3 regions of the Massilia violaceinigra genome follow, and region 1 is predicted to be linked to each of the others. Evidence: predicted binding sites of a transcription regulator. Region 1 holds the regulator's gene; each other region holds the start of a gene.
What was found. The regulator FNR, encoded in region 1, switches genes on or off when oxygen is low (the NO sensors DNR and NnrR bind a similar motif). The targets are predictions, from matches to a motif close to TTGATNNNNATCAA.
Positions count from the first base shown of each region.

Region 2: cqsA (alpha-hydroxyketone-type quorum-sensing autoinducer synthase) is a predicted target of FNR. The motif match lies at 1,746-1,759, and genes of this name have one in related genera.
Region 3: CR152_RS09575 (glycine-rich domain-containing protein) is a predicted target of FNR. The motif match lies at 4,436-4,449, and genes of this name have one in related genera.

Region 1 covers NZ_CP024608.1:6,176,344-6,182,676, forward strand. Annotated here, with positions in the region: gene CR152_RS26525 (hypothetical protein) at 1-409, shown strand, start outside; gene CR152_RS34730 (hypothetical protein) at 506-637, shown strand; gene rhlE1 (RNA helicase RhlE1) at 711-1,958, shown strand; gene CR152_RS33295 (cation transporting ATPase C-terminal domain-containing protein) at 2,092-2,361, shown strand; gene fnr (fumarate/nitrate reduction transcriptional regulator Fnr) at 2,489-3,256, shown strand; gene CR152_RS26540 (hypothetical protein) at 3,447-4,049, shown strand; gene CR152_RS26545 (hypothetical protein) at 4,096-4,329, opposite strand; gene CR152_RS26550 (FixH family protein) at 4,344-4,877, opposite strand; gene ccoG (cytochrome c oxidase accessory protein CcoG) at 4,897-6,315, opposite strand; gene ccoP (cytochrome-c oxidase, cbb3-type subunit III) at 6,312-6,333, opposite strand, start outside.
Region 2 covers NZ_CP024608.1:3,207,061-3,213,393, forward strand. Annotated here, with positions in the region: gene CR152_RS14500 (response regulator) at 1-345, opposite strand, end outside; gene CR152_RS14505 (sensor histidine kinase) at 366-1,676, opposite strand; gene cqsA (alpha-hydroxyketone-type quorum-sensing autoinducer synthase) at 1,829-3,073, shown strand; gene CR152_RS14515 (group II truncated hemoglobin) at 3,106-3,495, shown strand; gene CR152_RS14520 (DNA recombination protein RmuC) at 3,500-4,825, shown strand; gene CR152_RS14525 (MHFG family PEP-CTERM protein) at 4,939-5,811, opposite strand; gene moeA (molybdopterin molybdotransferase MoeA) at 6,133-6,333, opposite strand, start outside.
Region 3 covers NZ_CP024608.1:2,127,502-2,133,834, forward strand. Annotated here, with positions in the region: gene CR152_RS09550 (CDP-6-deoxy-delta-3,4-glucoseen reductase) at 1-615, opposite strand, end outside; gene CR152_RS09555 (SDR family oxidoreductase) at 820-1,707, shown strand; gene CR152_RS09560 (hypothetical protein) at 1,730-1,933, shown strand; gene CR152_RS09565 (hypothetical protein) at 2,055-2,327, shown strand; gene CR152_RS09570 (hypothetical protein) at 2,514-2,780, shown strand; gene CR152_RS09575 (glycine-rich domain-containing protein) at 3,009-4,256, opposite strand; gene CR152_RS09580 (sensor histidine kinase) at 4,544-6,333, opposite strand, start outside.

The sequences.
Region 1 (6,333 bases):
CAGCCCGTTCCGCCTGACCGGCGGCGTGGTGTACAACGGCAACAAGGTCAGCATGGTGGCGCGCCAGGATTCCAACGGCAACTACAACATCAACGGCAAGACTTACGCGGCGAGCCAGGTCGGCATCCTCAACGGCGGCATCGAGTACAACAAGGGCGCGCCCTACCTCGGCGTGGGCTGGGGCAATGCCTTGAGCACCGACAAGAAGTGGCAATTCAGCGCCGATGTGGGCGCTCTGTGGCAGGGCCATCCGAACGGCCGTCTGGTGCAGTCGGGCTGCACGGCCACCAGCGCCGCCTGCACCCAGCTGGCGCGCGACGTGGCGGTCGAGCGCGTGAAGATGGAAGCCGACGTCCAGGCCTACAAGGTGTATCCGGTGCTGCGCGCCGGCGTGAGCTACCGCTTCTGACAGCGCGTCGCGATAGCGCGTCGCGATAGCGCGTTGCAATAGCGCGCCGTCCGGGCGTGGTTTTGGGTAGCATTGGCTTTTTAACAGGGGTGCGCCATGAAACCACGCTTTCACCCGCTCGCGGCCCTTGCCGCCTGCTGCATGCTCGTGCTCTCCGTGGCCGCCTGCGGCGACAAGCACGAGCCGACCAAGCCGACCGTCTCGGCAGCTGTGAGCGCCACGCGCTAGGGGTTTTGCGCCCCGGCCGGCGCCGGACAGAGTAAACTACGCCCTTGTTCTTTTGCTGCAAGGTCGCTTCCCCATGTCTTTTGATTCCCTCGGTCTGATCGATCCCCTCGTGCGCACACTGGACGCGCTCGGCTACAGCACCCCCACCCCGGTGCAGGCGCAAGCCATTCCGGCCGTGCTGGCCGGACGCGACATGATGGCGGCCGCCCAGACCGGCACCGGCAAGACCGCCGGCTTCGCCCTGCCCCTGCTGCAGCGCCTGACCCTGCAGGGCCAGGTCGGCGCCAACGCGGTGCGCGTGCTGGTGCTGGTGCCCACCCGCGAGCTGGCCGAACAGGTGCACGAAAGTTTCCGTGCCTACGGGGCCGGCTTGCCGCTGCGGACCCACGTCGCCTACGGCGGCGTCAGCATCAATCCGCAGATGATGAAGCTGCGCAAGGGCCTCGATGTGCTGGTGGCCACGCCCGGCCGCCTGCTCGACCTGTACCGCCAGAACGCGGTCAAGTTCGACCAGCTCGAAACGCTGGTGCTCGATGAAGCGGACCGCATGCTGGACCTGGGCTTTTCGCGCGAGCTCGACGCCGTGTTCGCCGCGCTCCCGAAAAAACGCCAGACCCTGCTGTTTTCGGCCACCTTTTCGGACGAGATCCGCGCGCTGGCCGGCAAGCTGCTGATCGACCCGCTGAGCATCGAGGTCAGTCCGCGCAACAGCACCGTCAAGCGCATCCGCCAGTGGGTGGTGCCGGTCGACAAGAAGCGCAAGCCGGAACTGTTCCTGTATCTGCTGAAAAAGCACCGCTGGGGCCAGGTGCTGGTGTTCGTCAAGACGCGCAAGGGCGTGGACCAGCTGGTCGAGACCCTGCAGGCGCAGGGCATCGCGGCCGATTCGATCCATGGCGACAAGCCGCAGCCGGCCAGATTGCGCGCGCTCGACCGTTTCAAGGCGGGCGAAGCGAAGATCCTGGTGGCCACCGACGTGGCCGCGCGCGGACTGGACATCGACGACTTGCCGCAGGTGGTCAATTTCGACCTGCCGATCGTGGCCGAGGATTATATTCACCGCACCGGCCGCACCGGCCGCGCGGGCGCCTCGGGCGAGGCGGTGTCGCTGGTGTGCGCGGACGAAGTGCAGTTGCTTGCCGCCATCGAAATCCTCACCAAACAGACCCTGGAGCGGATCGAGGAGCCTGGTTTCTCGCCCGAACACCGGGTGCCGGTGACCAACACCGCCGGCGAGGTGCTGAAAAAGCCCAAGAAGCCGAAGAAAGCCAAGATCACGGGCGAGGTCTCGACCGTCGACGTGCGTTTCCGCCCGCGCTAAGTAGCCGATCCCGGCACGCTCGTGCCACATCAAGCCTTGCTGGTAAGTCATTGATATCTTGAACGATCCGCCTCGCCGCGGACGGCCCCAACGCGCTGCCGGCCGCCTGCCGCCCTGGCCTTCTCCAACGGGCATGGAACGCCGCGCGCCAACCCATGTTCCTGCTGCCGCCTCGCCGCCCCGACGCGCCCCTCATCGGCGGCGCCGGCCCAACCGGGTGCGGTGGATGATCGCCGCGAACGCCCTCGCCGCGCTGCTGGTCGTGATCTGCGTGCCCGGGCTGGCGGCCGTGTTTCATTTCACGCCATTAAGTGCCGCACAACTGGTATCGGCGGGCGCTATTGGTCTTTCCCTTGTTCTTTGGTCGGCGCTGTTGGGACTTGCACAACGCCTGCGCAGATAATGCAACGCCACCATGGCCATTCGGGCATCTGTACTGGGGAAAATGCCGCAGCTGCGCCGCTATTAGCCTGCCTGCCATGGTTCCACTGGGGTATCATACGGCTCAAGCCACAAACCGTCAGACCCCTATGCCCCAGCCTCTTCCATTCGTTCCCGCAGCCATTTTGAACGTCGCCGCGCTCAAGGCCAGCTGCGCGGGATGCAGCATGCACCAGCTGTGCCTGCCGATGGGACTCGAAAACGACGATATCACCCGACTCGACAACATCATCGGCAAGCGTCGCCGCGTCTTGCGCGACGAGCGCCTGTACCAGATGGACGAGCCGTTCCGCAACCTGTACGCCATCCGCTTCGGCCACTTCAAGACCTACCAGGTCAATGCGGGCGGCGAGCAGCAGATCACGGGTTTCCAGATGGCCGGCGAACTGCTGGGCATGGACGCCATCAGCGGCGACCGCCACCATTGCGACGCGGTCGCGCTCGAAGACAGCGAAGTGTGCGAGATTCCATTCGAACGCCTGGAAGAACTGTTCGGCGAGGTGCCCACCCTGCTGCGCCATTTCCACCGCATCATGAGCCAGGAAATCACGCGCGAGCAAAATGTGATGCTGTTGCTGGGAAATATGCGGGCCGAGCAGCGCTTTGCGGTGTTCCTGGTCAACCTGTCGGCACGCTACGCGGCGCGCGGCTACTCGGCCACCAGTTTCCAGCTGCGCATGTCGCGCGAAGATATCGGCAACTACCTCGGCCTGACCATCGAAAGCATCAGCCGCCTGCTGTCGCGCTTCAAGAAACAGGGCTGGATCGGCGTCGACAAGCGCGAAATGACCCTGCTCGACCCGGCCATGCTCAAGGCGCTGGCCGCCGGCACCGAGCAGTGCAGCCCGATGGCGTAAGTCGCAACAAGCCTGCGGGAATCAGTTTTCCAACAGGCGATAATAATGTTCACAGGTAATTATCAGGACATAATTACGGGCTTTCCTCTTCCCCGCGCGCCACATCCTGCTACCTGCCTTATCCTTCCGGCCTGTACGCCGCCGCGCACGCGTGAGGCAGCGCAAAGGCGGGGCATGGGCGCTCGCCACAATGCGCGATGCCCGCCCTCACGACCTCGGATACCGCTCGCTGTTCGCCCACCCGGAACGGGTGCGCGAACTGGTCACGGATTTCACTTCCTTCAAGCTGCTCGATGAAGTCGCCCTGTCGGCCTTCGAGCGGGTGCTGGCGCTGCTGTTCCGGCTTGAACTTTCACTCTTGCCCGAGGTCTCAACAGACGTCTTGCCGGCGCTGACGACGTGGTTCAAGGAATCACCCCAGGCCAGCCTGCGGCGCTCGATTCAGGTATGGGTAAACGGTTTGCTGGCACGCGGAACCGGCAATTCGGAATTGTTTATGGTTGATAGCGCGGAGGAGGATGCCGACATGGGAGGCAAACTTGCAACGTGCGCCGAGCAGATCGAGGAGATCGGCTTTCAAAACGGGTGTGCGGAAGGTAAGGCGGAAGGACAAGTCATTGCCCTACGCGGGGCGCTGGGCAGCCTGTTGCGCAAGCGGTTCGGCGAATTGCCGGGGCCGGCAACGCAACGCATCGGTCAGGCCACTCAGGCAGAGCTTGAACAGTGGTTCGAGCGCAGCCTCAACGCGCCCAGCCTGCAGGCGGTGTTTGACGATGGCGCGGCATCCACTTGACCCGAACTCTCTCGCGCTCCTTGGCACGGCGCACAAAATATCCAGGCTAAAACGGCGGATGCGGATCGTCCGGCACCACGACCAGATAGTAGGTCAGCATGCTGGCCAGCGCGCAAAAAGTCCAGAAGAAGAAAAAGCCGATGGTGTACGCCGCCATCGGCGAGAGCGTGATGTCGCCCACATGCAGCGCCTCGCGCGGATCGAACAGCGCAAAAAAGCAGCCTTCGGCCAGCATCGCCGCCAGGAAGGCGGGCCACAACACTTTCATCGCAAGTCGCATCTGCACTCCCCCGGTCAGTGAGCAAGGTCCGCAGCGTCGGCCTTGATCGCCAGCGCCTGCTCGCGCGGCCAGTGCCAGGCCGCAGCCAGACGCCAGTCACGCTTACCGCCTTCAACCACCACCTGCCAGCGCGCCCGTTCCAGCAGCGGCAACGCCACCGAAAAACGCCCAGCCGCATCCGGAATCACGTCCAGCTTGCGGTCCTTCTGCGGCTGGGTGGCGTGCGCCAGGTGGATGCTGAACGGCGCGCTCAAGGCCTGTCCGCCGCTGGTCAGGGTACCGGCCAGCCTTTCCGTGGCCGGATCATAGCGCGCGTCGAACCCCAGGCGCATGGCGCTGGCCACGCGGTCGCGCCGCAAGTCCTGGTTGATCGCCTTGCCCTTCGTGTAGTAGTCGTCGACCACCATCGCATCCTGGCCGCGGTAGGCGACGAAACCAAGGTTCACGCCGGCCACCACCACGATGGCGGGGCCGAGCATCAGGAGCCATGGCCAGCGGTGCTTGTACCACGGGCCGATGGAGGGAATCAGAGGTGAGGCGGTTTGCATGCGGGTCTCCTTGTTTGCTTTATTTTGGCACGATGAACACGGCTTTTTCACGCACGCTGAGCGACGGGTCGTCCACCGCCGTCAGTTCGAACTCGATGTGGTTCGATCCGGGCGCCGCCGCGCCGCGCGCCGCCGCGCTGCGTTCGACCTGCACCCGCACCGGCACCGCGCGCGTGCTGGCGCCATCGAGCACGGCCTGGTCGGTCGTGGCCAGGCGCACCGAATCGATGCCCGACACCTTGATGCGGAAGGTATGCCCGGTTTCGGCGGTATTCATGATCTGCAGGCGGTACACGTTTTCGATCATGCCGTCGCCCACTTCGCGCCCCATCGAGCCGCGGTCACGGATCACATCGAGCTTGAGCGGCGTGCGCAGCGCCAGCGCGGTGCCGAAACCGGCCACGATCAGCACCAGCAGCGCGGTGTAGATCAGCACCCGGGTGCGCAAGATGCGCTGGCCGATGCGCCTGGCCGACCACTTGTTGTCCATTGCGTTGTCGGTCGAGTAGCGAATCAGCCCGCGCGACAGGTCGATCTTGTCCATCACGCCGTTGCAGGCGTCCACGCATGCGGCGCAGCCGATGCATTCGTACTGCAAGCCCTTGCGGATGTCGATCCCGGTCGGGCACACCTGCACGCACATATTGCAGTCGATGCAATCGCCCTTCTTTTTCGCGTCCTGCGGCGTGGCCTTGGGATTGAGCGCGCCGCGCGGTTCGCCCCGTTCCTGGTCGTAGGTGACGATCAGGGTGTCCTTGTCGAACATGGCGCTCTGGAAGCGCGCGTACGGACACATATATTTGCACACCTGCTCGCGCAGCCAGCCGGCGTTGCCGTAGGTGGCGAACGCGTAGAAGCCGATCCAGAACCATTCCCACGGTCCCAGCGCAAAGGCGCCGATATTCGACAGGAGCGAACGCACCGGGGCAAAGTACGCCACGAAACTAAAGCCCGTAAACAGCGCCACCACACCCCAGGCCAGATGCTTGGCGGTTTTGCGTGCCAGCTTGTCGGCGGTCCAGGGCTGGCGGTCGAGGCGGATGCGGGCGCTGCGCGCGCCTTCGATTTTGCGCTCGATCCACATGAAGATCTCGGTGTAGACCGTCTGCGGACAGGCAAAGCCGCACCACACCCGCCCCGCGATGGCGGTGACGAGAAACAGAAGGTAGGCGGCGATGATCAGCAGCGCCGCCAGGTAGATGAAGTCCTGCGGCCACAACACCATGCCGAAGATGTAGAACTTGCGCGCCCCGAGGTCGAACAGGACGGCCTGGCGGCCGTTCCAGTTCAGCCAGGGCAAGCCGTAGAACACCAACTGGGTGATCCACACGCACGCCCAGCGCAAGCTGGCATAGCGCCCCTTCGCTTCGCGCGGATAGATTTCCTCGCGCGCGGCATACATCCGGATCACAACCGGCTTGGCGGCGGCCTCTGTCATTTTTGCGCCACCCCGGGC
Region 2 (6,333 bases), 3.0 Mb from region 1:
CGCCTCGCACAGCTCCAGCCCATCCATCTGCGGCATCGAATAATCGACCACCACCACCGACGGCGTCATGAAGCGCTCCGGCTCGAAGCTGATGCGGTGGATCTGCTCGATGTCGAAGGCCACGTTGCAGCCCTCCATCGGCCCGGGATAGGTATCGTAGCTGGCCGCCAGCCGGCCCGGCTGGGGCTCGCCGTGGGCGCCGATCCAGGCCAGCGCGCTGCTGGTGTCGGCAAAACATTTGCTGGCCAGCGCCGGATCGAGCTGGAAGGCGACGCTTTTCAGGAAACTGTCGCTGTCGTCGATCAGGACGGTCAGGCTGGGATGGCTATAAATCGGCAAGGGCATGCTGAGCCTTTCAGATGGGGTCAATGCGGAGGCGGCGGCGCGGGCACGCGCGGGAATTCGAGCACGAACATGGTGTAGCCAAGCTCGCGCGAGACGCAACGGATGCTGGCCTGCCAGGCATCGATGATGTCCTTGCACAGGGCCAGGCCGATGCCGGCGCCGGAACTGGGTGGATACGAATAGAAGCGCTGGAAGATCATGGGCAGGTTGCGCGCCGCGATGCCGCAGCCGGTATCGATCACCAGCAGGCGCGGCGTGTCGGGACGGCCGTCGACGACGATGCGGATGCGTCCCTTGCCGGCCCGGTGCAGTGCCTTGAGCGCGTTGCGCAGCAGGTTGAGCAAAATGACGACCGACAGCTCGTGCTTGCCGGCGAAGCGAAAGTCGGTGCGGATGTCGACGCTGACCGCATCGCGCTGCGACTGCGCCGCGAACGGATAGCGCCGGATCACCGACTCGACCACCTCGCGCATCGACACTTCCTCGGTCGCTTCGAGCTGCTGCTCGACCGCGCTGGCCGACAGCAGGAACAGGTCGATCATGTGGTTCATGTGGCGCACCTCGTACTGGATGCGCGCCATCGCGTCTGCCATCGCCTGCCAGTCCGCCTCGCTGGCCTGGGCCGGCGGCGTGATGCGGCGGTGGATGCCGCGCACATTGGCCTCGACGCTGATCAGGGGCGTGCGCAGTTCGTGCGACACGCTGGCCAGGCCGTGCGCCATGCCGGCCAGCTTCTCGCGCGCCAGCGCCCCGCGCCCGGCCTTGGCCACCGATACCGCGACGATGGTGAAGGCGTAGATCGGCAGCTGTTCCAGCACCGTGGGGCTGAGCATGAACGCCGGCTCGCCGACCAGCGCGAACAGGGCGCAGGCCAGCACGCTGCCGGTGGCGCAGGCGCTCAGTGCCAGGCGCGTGCGAAAGTGGAACAGCACCGTCAGCGCGATGAGCAGCGACTGGCTCCACACGGCCGAACCGTGATTCATCAGGTACATGAACGCGAACTGAAACGGCAGCACATAGGTCACCGCGATGAACAGATAGGCATTCACGAAGCGCCCGCGCAGCAGGCGTCCGGGGGCCAGCGCGGGCAGGCACAGGGCCGCGCCGATCAGGCGCAGCGTGAGGCTCTCGAACTCCTGCGGGAACCAGTAAGTCCAGATCGAATAATAGGCCGGCATGCCCAGGAAGCCGATCCACGCCAGCACGATGAAGCGTCCGGCCGCATGGGCGTGGTGACGCTCGTTGTGGACCAGCCATCGCAGCAGCCAATGGAGGATCAATTCGCGCAGACGGTCGGTGAAAAACGGGGCGGGGGCGCTGGCAAACATCATGGAAAGGTTTCCGGAGTCGCAGTGGTGGGCTGGAAATGACAATCTTGACCTATGTTGATATTTTGCAATTTGATCTATGTCAAGCTCCATCGATGTTGCAGGAATGTCAAGGAAGGGCGGCAGAGAATGGATAATTTTTCCAAGGAGAATTCATGTCTATTGCTGCCGATCAAATTTCGTCTGCCGTGCGCGCCGAACTGGCCATGCCCTCCTTCGTCACCGGCCGCATGGATGAGCATTACGTGACCCGGGTCGCGCAGTTGCTGGGCGGCGAACATCTGCATGTCTGGACGCCGCCCCAGCCCGGCGCGATCATGTTGGCGAGCAACGATTACCTGTGCATTTCCGGCGAAGCGGCGTTGCTGGAGGCGCAGGCGCGCTGCCTCGTCAGGAACCAGGCGGGCATGCTGATGTCGTCGGTATTCCTGCAGCAGGGCAGCGCCCAGCACCGGCTGGAAGCGAAGCTAGCCGCGTTCATGGGCGCCGAAGACGGGGTGCTGACCCAGTCCGGCTGGGCCGCCAACGTCGGCCTGCTGCAGACCATCGCCGGGCCGGGCGTGCCGGTCTATCTCGACATGATGGCGCACGCCTCGCTGTGGGAAGGCGTGCAGTCGGCGCAGGCCACGGCGCTGCCGTTCCTGCATAACGACGCGGCGCACCTGGAGCGCCAGGTACGCAAGCACGGTCCCGGCGTGATCGTCGTCGATGCGCTCTACAGCACCAACGGCAGCGTGGCACCGTTAGCCCAGGTCGCGCGCATCGCCGCCGACAGCGGCAGCATCCTGGTGGTCGACGAATCGCATTCGCTCGGCACCCACGGCCCGCGCGGTGCCGGGCTGGTGGCGGCGCTGGGACTGAGCGGGCAGGTGCACTTTCGCACCGCCTCGCTGGCCAAGAGCTTTGCCGGGCGCGCCGGCTTCATTACCTGTTCCAGCCATTTCAAGGGTTACTTCCTGTCGGCCTCGCGCCCGGCGATTTTCAGCTCCTGCCTGCTGGAGCACGAACTGGCGTGGTTCGACGCGGCGCTCGACTTCATCGCCGGCGCCGATGGCCGCCGCGCCGCGCTGGCGCGCACCACGCGCACGGTGAGGGAAGGCCTGCGCGCCCTCGGCTACAACGTAGACGACGGCAGCGAACAGATCGTCGCGCTCGAAGCCGGTCCCGAACCGCGCACGCTGGCGCTGCGCAAGGCGCTCGAGCGGCGCGGCATCCACGGCGCCGTATTCTGCGCGCCGGCCACCGCCAAGAACCGCTCGCTGGTGCGCCTCACGCTCAACAGCGGTTTGACGAACGCGCAGTGCGCGCGCCTGCTCGACGCCTGCGCCGACATGCGTCTTGAAGTCGGCATGGACAGCTGGCCATCCACGCGGCGCCTGCGCCGCCTCACACTGGTCTGACAGCGGCGCGCCCGCTGCGCTATCATGGCGGCATGAGTGAACCACAAACCCTGTATGACGTCATCGGTGGCGAAGCGCGCGTGCGTGAAATGGTCGACCGCTTCTACGACCTGATGGAACTGGAGCCCGAGTTTGCAGGCATCCGCGCGCTGCATCCGCCGTCCATGGAAGGCTCGCGCGAAAAGCTGTTCATGTTCCTGAGCGGCTGGATGGGCGGGCCCGACCTGTTCGTCGAACAGTACGGCCATCCGCGCCTGCGCGCGCGCCACCTGCCGTTTGCCATCGGCAGCAGCGAGCGCGATCAGTGGCTGCGCGCCATGGCGTGGGCGATGGAAGATATCGGCATCGACGAAGCGCTGCGCCTGCGCCTGATGGAGTCGTTCTACCAGACCGCCGACTGGATGCGCAACCAGCCCGGTTGATGCCATGACCCAGACCGAATTCCTGATCCTCGCCGCGCTGGCGGTTGTCATCATCATTTTGCAGGCGGTTCTGCTGTTGCGCGCGCGCGGCGCTGGCGGCGGCAGTGGGGCCGAGCTGGAACGGCTGGAGCGCGAACTGCGCCTCGAACTGCAGGCCGGCGCCCAGGGCACGCGCCAGGACATCGGCGCCAGCCTCGCGCAATATCACGGCGCCACCGTGCAGCAGCTCGACAGCATGCGCCAGCAGATCCACCTGGCCAGCGTCAGCGGGCGCGAAGAGCAGTCGGCCACGCTCAAGCGCTTTGCCGACACCATGCACCAGACCCTGTCGGCGCTGACCGAATCGAACGCCCGGCGCATGCTGGAAGTGCGCGCGACGCTGGAAGCGAAGATCCGCGACCTGCAGAACGATAACGGTGCGCGCCTGGAAGAGATGCGCAAGACGGTCGACGAGAAGCTGCACGCGACGCTGGAGACGCGTTTGTCCGAATCGTTCCGCCAGGTGTCGGAGCGGCTGGAGCGGGTGCACCAGGGGCTGGGCGAGATGCAGCAGCTGGCCATTGGCGTGGGCGACCTGAAACGCGTGCTCACGAACGTGAAAACACGCGGCACCTGGGGCGAAGTGCAGCTCGAAATGCTGCTCGAACAGGTGCTGACGGTGGACCAGTATGCCAAGAATGTCGAGACCATTCCCGGCAGCGGGGCGCGGGTCGAGTTTGCGATCAAGCTGCCCGGCCATGTCGAGGGCGGCGCGCCGGTGTGGATGCCGATCGACGCCAAGTTCCCCAAGGAGCAGTACGAGCGTCTGCTCGACGCGGCCGACCGGGCCGACGCCGACGGCGTGGCGCTGTCCGGGCGCGAGCTCGAACGCGCGGTGCGGCTGGAAGCGAAGACCATCTGCGACAAGTATGTCTCGCCGCCGCTGACCACCGATTTTGCGATCCTGTTCCTGCCGACCGAAGGGCTGTACGCGGAGGTCATGCGCAGGCCGGGCCTGGCCGACGATCTGCAGCGCACCTTGCGGGTGTCGATTGCCGGCCCGTCGACCCTGTCGGCGATTCTGAACAGTTTGCAGATGGGATTCCGGACGCTGGCGCTGGAAAAGCGTTCGTCCGAGGTGTGGCAGGTGCTGGGGGCGGTGAAGACGGAATTTACCAAGTTCGGCGATGTGCTCACGCAGACCAAGCTGACCCTGGAAAAGGCCGCCAAGAATATCGAGAACGCCGAAGTTCGCAGCCGCCAGATGGCGCGCAAGCTCAAATCGGTGGAGGCGTTGCCGAGCGAGGCTGCGCAACTGATGCTGGGGCCGGATATCGACAGCGAGGCGTAAAGCGCAAGCGCTAAATTCAAAACCGTCATTTCCGCGCAGGCGGGAATCCAAGGCACCGTTGAGCCGCCGGCAATACTTGGATTCCCGCCTGCGCGGGAATGACGGTTTCGGAGCTAGCGTGCGCTCGAACGGCGCCGCGCGGCACCCAGCACCGCGGCCAGCCCTAATCCCATCATCATCCATTGTTCCGGCTCCGGCACCGGAACCGCGGGCAGGTTGGTTTCGGGGACGGGTGTCAGGTCGATGCCGGTGGTCGGACCATCCCTGAACGGCGGCCCGAAGCCACCGGGACCGATCGGTGGGACCGGAACCCCGCCCTGGTAGCCAATCAGTCCCGGTGGCGCGGTCGTTGCGCGCTCCGGGATGGGCAATTTGGGTTCGGCACTGGTGCCGCGCAGCGCCAGCGCCAGTTCGCTTTCCGGAGGTGGCGGGTCCTGCGACAGCGACATCGATGAACCCGGCCCGCCTCCCTCGGCGCGCCCCTTTGACGGCCCGCTGGTGCCGAGGCGGCGAATGCGGCTCACATTACGGCACACGGTCGGCACCAGGATGCAGTGATCCTCTTCGCAGTACACCAACCCCGCCTGTTTGGTCTTGGAACTCCATCCGGCGCGCGAGACGCTGCCGCACACCGTGCCGGCGCCGAAATGCATGTCGCGGATCTTTGGTTCGTAGTAGTTCTGGCCCTTGATCGAATCGCGTCCGATGGTGACGAATTCATCGAAATTGCGGTCGGCCATGCGCTCCTTGAGGCGCGTGCGCACCAGCGGCGGAATGTCGCGGTAACGGTCGACCGCCGCCACCACATCGCCCATGAAGGGGTTCACGCCTGGATGGTCCCAGCTGCATTTCTCGACACGGGTGCTGGACGCTGCCTGGACCGGGTTCGCCGCCAGTATCAGCACCGCCCCCAGCATGAATACGCAGGCCCGCACAGGCCCGGGAACCTTGTAACTTGCGACGGCAATGCTGCTTGCGGGCTTCATGATCTCTGACCAAATTGGTTTGGGTAGAGATTGATACTAGCAAGCGGGCTGGCCCGTTCTCTAATAAAAACTGACGATCAGAACGATAGGAAATTACTATCAATGATGCTTTTAAGGCATTTCTCCTATGAAAACTCCATAGAAAACACAGCAATAAATACGCAAGCTACGACAAATGAGAGTGACTTGAAAACAACAAAAATATCAGAAACACCACATTTATGCAAATAGGTTGATATTACTTTCATAACGATTTCTTCGTATTCCTTGTTTTTAGTTATTGAAATGCATTATTTATCGTTGTCTAATCACTTACATTGCTCAAATCAGCCCTTCGAACAGCATGATGTCGACAAGATCGCCCGCATCGACGTTGCCTTGCTCATCATGCAAGATCACCATGCAGTTCGCCTCGCTCATCGAACGCAGGATGCCGGAGCCTTGCGACCCGGTGATGCGCACACTCTGCCGGCCCTCGTCATCGGACCCGAGGATGCCGCGCTGGTATTCGGTGCGGCCCGG
Region 3 (6,333 bases), 4.0 Mb from region 1:
CTTGTCGGTGTCTTCGCGCAGGTAAAACGTGCCGAACGGGCCTTCGAAGCGCAGGATGTCGCGCTCCTTCATGGTGTTGAACACCTGCTCGGTAAATAGCCCGCCCGCCATGTAGCGGATGTGCAAGGTCAGCGGACCGGCCAGGCTGGGCGCGCTGGCCATGCTGTAGCTGCGCCGCTTGCCGTCGCGCAGCAGGAATTCGATGTATTGCCCGGCGCGGTAGGCCAGCGCTTCGTTGGCCGGCAGCTGCAAGGTGATGATGGCCACGTCCGGCGCGACTTTTTCGATGCTGGCCACGCGCGATGGCATCTTGCGCACCGGATAATCGGTGCTGCCGCCCACTTCGCGCGCTTCGATGACCAGGTCGGCCGAGGTGGTGGCGCAGCAGAACAGCGAGAAGCCGGCGGCTTTTTCTTCCTCGCTCAGGGCGCGCTGCTGGTGCGCCTTGTGCGCGACCGTGCCGGAGACGACCTTGCCCTTGCAGGAACCGCAGGCGCCGTTCTTGCAGCCGTAGGGCAGGCCGATGCCGGCGCGGATCGCCGCCGCCAGCACGGTTTCGTCCGCTTCGCAGGCAAACTGGTGGCCGCTCGGCTGGACAGTAATCTGAAACGTCATAGTGTCATCGTCATCAATTGGAACTACATGATCGGTGTTGATCGCGCCGGTACTGTCGCGAGCAACGGGTTGCTGGTATTTTACATGGTCCGGTGCGCTCGCCGGGTGCGACAGGGCCCGGATCAACCTCGACGGCGGGCCCTGCCGGCGCCACGGTTATCTTGTATATTGTCCGGCTACGCCATTGACGACAAACAATTTCACATGACCACCATTTCCCCCTTCAAACGGCCGCGCCTGCTCATTCTCGGCTGCGGCGATGTCGGCATGCGCCTCTTGCCGCTGGTGCGTGCCCGCTTTCGCGTGTTCGCCGTCACCAGCAACGCCGAGCGCTGCGCCGAACTGCGCGCGGCCGGCGCGGTCCCGATCATCGCCGACATCGACCGCCCTGCGAGCCTGAAACGCCTGGCCGGCCTGGCGGACTGGGTGGTGCACATGGCGCCGCCGCAGACGGAAGGCACGCTCGACCGCCGTACCCGCAACCTGTGCGCGGTGCTGCCGGCAGGCGCGCGCATGGTTTACATCAGTACCACCGGTGTGTACGGCGACTGCGCCGGTGCGCTGATCGATGAAACGCGCACCGTGGCGCCGCGCAATCCGCGCGCGCTGCGCCGGGTCGACGCGGAACGGGTTCTGCGCGCCTGGGCCAGCCGCAGCGGCGCGCGCCTGGCGATCCTGCGCGTGCCCGGCATTTATGCGCGCGACCGGTTGCCGCTGCGCCGTCTGGAGCAGGGCACGCCCGCGCTGCTGGCGTCCGAGGATGTGTTTACCAATCATATCCACGCCGACGACTTGGCGCGCATCGTGGCGCTGGCTTTGTACAGGACATTGCCCGGCCGCATCTATCACGCGGTCGACGATACGCAGATGAAAATGGCCGATTATTTCGATACCGTGGCCGATGCCTTCGGGATGGCGCGGCCGCCTCGCGTTGCGCGATCGCAACTAGTTGCTGAAGTATCGCCTATGTTGCTGTCGTTCATGTCCGAGTCGCGGCGCATGAGCAACGCGCGCATCAAGCGCGAACTGGGCGTGCGCCTGCGTTATCCGCACGTTGCGCCGGCGGTGGCGGCGATGGCGCTGGTAAAATGACGGTCCCCACTAAGGAAGCACGATGACCTACGAAGAATATCTTGACGAAGTAACCACCCTGATCACGGAGAAGTATAATCTGAGCGATGCCGCCGCGATCAAGCTGGTCGTGAAGGCGCAGGACGCCGATTTTTTCGTCGAGCATGACGAGAAGGAAGCCATGCGCACGGTCGACCGTGCGCATCAGGACGCCAAAACCCTGTATCTGGCAAGCCAGAAGAAATAAGGCAGAAACCGGATTGTCAATGGGCGCAGACTTGCGCTCGTTTGACCGGCGTCAAGTTCTGGCGTCTCCGTGGCCGTATCGTGTGCAGTGTCGTCTCAATTGCTGACTTGCGCCAACCGCCATGCCACATCGGATCATCCAGCCAACCAAAGAACAGGTGCGCGCCTACATGGCAAGGCGGGAAGGCGCGCGCCGTCCGCCGCCGCCCCCCGAAGAGATCCGCCGCCAGCTGGGCTGGCGCCTCGCCCCCACCGATAGTGAGCGCTTGCTCGTTCAATTCTATCTGATTCCCACCAATTACAGCCATTTGGCCACCCAGGTAGCGCTGGACTGGCTGTTTGCCCCTGTCCGGCGCGCCGCGCGCCGCGTCAATTCTCACCAAATATTGCCTTAAGCACAAATTTAATTGAGCCTGAGTTCTACTGGTTGAGCGAATGTCAACACTTAGGTGTATGATGCACGCCTATGCTATGGCAGCCGCATATTCGGTCTGTTTTTGGCATCACCGCATACTTAATTGACTGTAAAGACAGCGCACTGGCGAATATGCCACGGTGCGAATTTGGAAAGATAGAAGAACATGACCAATCGCAGATTTCCGGAAGATCCTACCTACGATCCGAACAAAGTGCTCGATGCCATCATTGAACGCTTGCAGCTCAAAAACGACGCAGCCCTGTCGCGCGCGCTTGAAGTGGCGCCGCCCGTGATCAGCAAAATCCGCCATCGCACCTTGCCGATTGGCGCGACGATCCTGCTGCGCATGCATGAGATCAGCGATTTCAGCATCCGCGAATTGCGCGCGATGATGGGCGTGCCGGCGGTGAGCATCACGATCAACGCCTGAGGCGGCCCAAAAGAAAAGGGGCACCGTGTGCCCCTTGATTGGATATCCGGCGCCCCGTTCAGCGGGGCTTGAGCAGCCTTCCCGGCACGGATTGCCGGTGCGATGCTGCTCCTTGCGGTACTGCGGCACATGCTGTTGCGATCGTATCCGTTGCCGCGGGGCGGGGACTGCGGTCCCGCCGGCGCGCGGATGATTGCCCACTGCTGGTCATGCGTCGCGGTGAAACGCTCAGACTGACTGCCGTGCGCCCTGGGCGATCGCTTGCAGCAGTTCGCGTGTGGCTGCGCTCACCACCAGTGTATCGCTGTCATCCGGTTCACTGATTTTTGTGCACCATGCCGCCTGGGGCGTGGCGGACGTCACCTTCGTACACCATGCCGCGCTGACTGACGTTGCGCTGGTCCGCGTGCACCATGCCGACTTGGCTGCTTCCGTATTGGTCCTCGTGCACCATGCCGACTTGGCCGCATCCGTATTGGTCCTCGTGCACCATGCCGACTTGGCGTCGGTGGATACCGTGCGTGTGCACCATGCCGACTTGGCTGCTTCCGTATTGGTCCTCGTGCACCATGCCGACTTGGCCGCTTCCGTATTGGTCCTCGTGCACCATGCCGCCTTGGTGTCGGTGGACACCGTGCGTGTGCACCATGCCGACTTGGCCGCTTCCGCATTGGTCCTCGTGCTCCATGCCGACTTGGCGTCGGTGGAGACCGTGCGTGTGCACCATGCCGACTTGGCGCTGTCGGCACTGGTCCTCGTACACCATGCGGCCTTGGTTTCAGCCGACACCGTGCGTGTGCACCATGCCGATTTGGCGCTGTCGGCGCTGGTCCTCGTGCACCATGCGGCCTTGGTGTCAGCCGACACCGTGCGTGTACACCAGGCGGATTTGGCATGGTCCTCCGACACCCGTGTGCACCACGCCGACTTCACTTCTTCAGTAATGGCGCGCGTGCACCATGCCGACTGCGCAGCGGCTGCTTCCATTGGCGCGGCGGCTTCGGTGGTGCGCGTGCACCATGCCGACTGCGGGGCGGCTTCCACCGGCGCGGCGGCTTCAGCGGTGCGGGTGCACCAGGCCGCGGCGCGCTGGCCGTAAGGCTCGTCGAACGTGCTTTCATACAGGTCACGCATTTTATTGCCGCAATCCTGCAGGTACTGCGTATCTTCCGCTTCGCCGCTCATGCCCACATACGGATAGTGGTGCAGGAAGTAGCCGAACGCGTGCTCGCAATCCTTCGCGTACTTCATGGTGTCCAGAATATGGTAGTGCCAGAAGATGTCGACTTCAATCATCGGTGCGGTTTCGTGTTCCGGGAACATCTTCATCAGATACAGAAAGCGCCGATACTCCACTTCCACCGCATCGGCTTTTTCCTGCGACCAGCCTTCGCCGGAATCGGCATGGGTAAGCTTGAATTTGATTGGATCCAGATCGAGTTCCGAAATTGCGTTGATTGCGTCGTTGTTCATCATGATTAAGCCTCTTTTTTAGAGTGTGATTGGTTTATGTGACTACATCCCTGTTTGAATCTGCGGATACTACGGCTGCTGCAAAACGACTGACTCTTTCATTTCTTCAGGTAAATCAATTGCCCGATTACATTGATTTCCGTTACTGTTTGAGGATGTTGCGCCGGTCCAAACTCAGCTTGTTGACTTAGCTCAATGATCATTTCGGGCAATTCCTAGTGCATCGCGGATGCACTGACTGTGCCGCAGGTCATTCAGGAGGATTCTGTTTAGGACAATGCCCGTCGTCATCAGACAAACGCGGCATGCGATTCACTTTTGCCGGCCACTGCCCCGGACGGGCCGCCGCGCGAAGGTTCGTTGTGCAAGGGCACGCTCACGCACACCGTGGTGCCGTCGCCGCCGTTGCTGGAAATGGAGAACGAACCGCCGAGGATGCTGATCCGCTCTTCGATGCCGACCAGGCCGAACGAGCCGACCTTGGCCCGTTCGCCAGCCTGCAGGCCGATGCCGTTGTCGGTCACCGTCATCGACAGGCGATTGCCGTTGAGCTTGAGTTCAACCCGGACCCTGGTCGCTTGCGCATGGCGCACGATATTGCTCAGCGATTCCTGCAGGATGCGGAAGAAGGCCGTGGCGGCGTGGTCGCTGAGCGCCACTTCCTTCGGTTCATCGATCAGCTCGCAGGCGATGCCGGTACGGCGCTTGAATTCGGCGATCTGCCACTCCACCGCCGCCGACAAGCCCAGGTCCAGCACGTTCGGACGCAGGTCGTTGATGATCTGGCGCACGCTCTTGATGGTGGCGTCGATTTGCTGCAGGGTGGAGCGGGCGCGCGCATGCAGGCGCGGATGGCGCTCGCGCGTGCGCGAACTGAGCATGTCCGCTTCGATGCGCAGCGCCAGCAGGTTTTGCCCGAGGTCATCATGGATTTCGCGCGCGATGCGCTTGCGCTCGCCTTCCTTGATCTGGTCGGCATGGGCCGCCAGGCGGCGCAGGTTCTGGTGCGACAGCTGCAGCTTGGCCTGGCTGTCGCGCAGTTCGCGCGTCATGCCCTTGGCCATCTTGATCGCGCGCCGGCGCGACGAGGTCAGCGCATGGAACAGCGCGTACAGGAGCATCGAGCTGATCGATCCGGCCATCATCGCCAGCCACGGCGCGAATTCCTCGAAGCCCGTGTACAGCTCGGTGGCGGCCACGCTGAAGGTGGCATCCCACTGGCGCCCGTTGAAGTCGATCGGCAAGGTGGCGCTGAAGCGGGCCGGCGCCAGCAGAGACGGCAGCACGGTCTCGCCGGCGCCGCCGGTGTCGAACAGCACGCGCCCGCGCCGCATGTCGGGCCCAATGGCATTGTCGACCAGCATCATGCGCACATTCCTGATCGGCACGTCGTCGATCACGCCCTGCACCAGTTTCTGCACGCTGAACGCAATGCCGACCGTGCCGATGTAGGCAGCGCGCCGCTGCGCCACCGTGGCGGTCGGCGCAAGCGGGCGGTACACCGGCAGGCGCATGCCCAGTCCGGTGCGGTTCGGTCCCGAGATGAAGGCGATCGGCAAGCCGGAGGTGAACAGCTTGCCCGTATCGCGCAGATTGGCCAGCGTGTCGATGATCAGCGGATTGGCGAACATGTCGTAGCCCAGCGTCGCGGCCCAGCGTTCTTCCGGCTCGACGAAGGTGACCACGGTGTAGGAGGGGCGGCGGCCGGGCGGCGTGATGGTGAAGTCTTCCAGCACCGTGCCATCGGCTGCGCGTTCGCTGCGCATGCGCTGCAGATAGGCCTCGCGGTCGGCGTCGAGCAGCAGCTGGGCGAAATTGATGTTCTCGATGGCGGGAAAGTTTTTCGCCAGTCCCAGTCCGCGCACGTAGCCGTGGAACTGGCGGCGCGTGAGCGGCTCGCTGATCTGGAATACGCTGACCGTGCCGCGCAGCACGTCGGTATACGATTTGATGCGGGCGCTGATGGTATTGCGGGCGTTCTGCGCCAGGCCGGCGAAACGGGTGCGCGAGTCCGCTTCAATAGAATTGGCGGTCGCAAAGTAAAGCACCATGCCGACCGCCAGCGAGAAGGGCAGGCCAA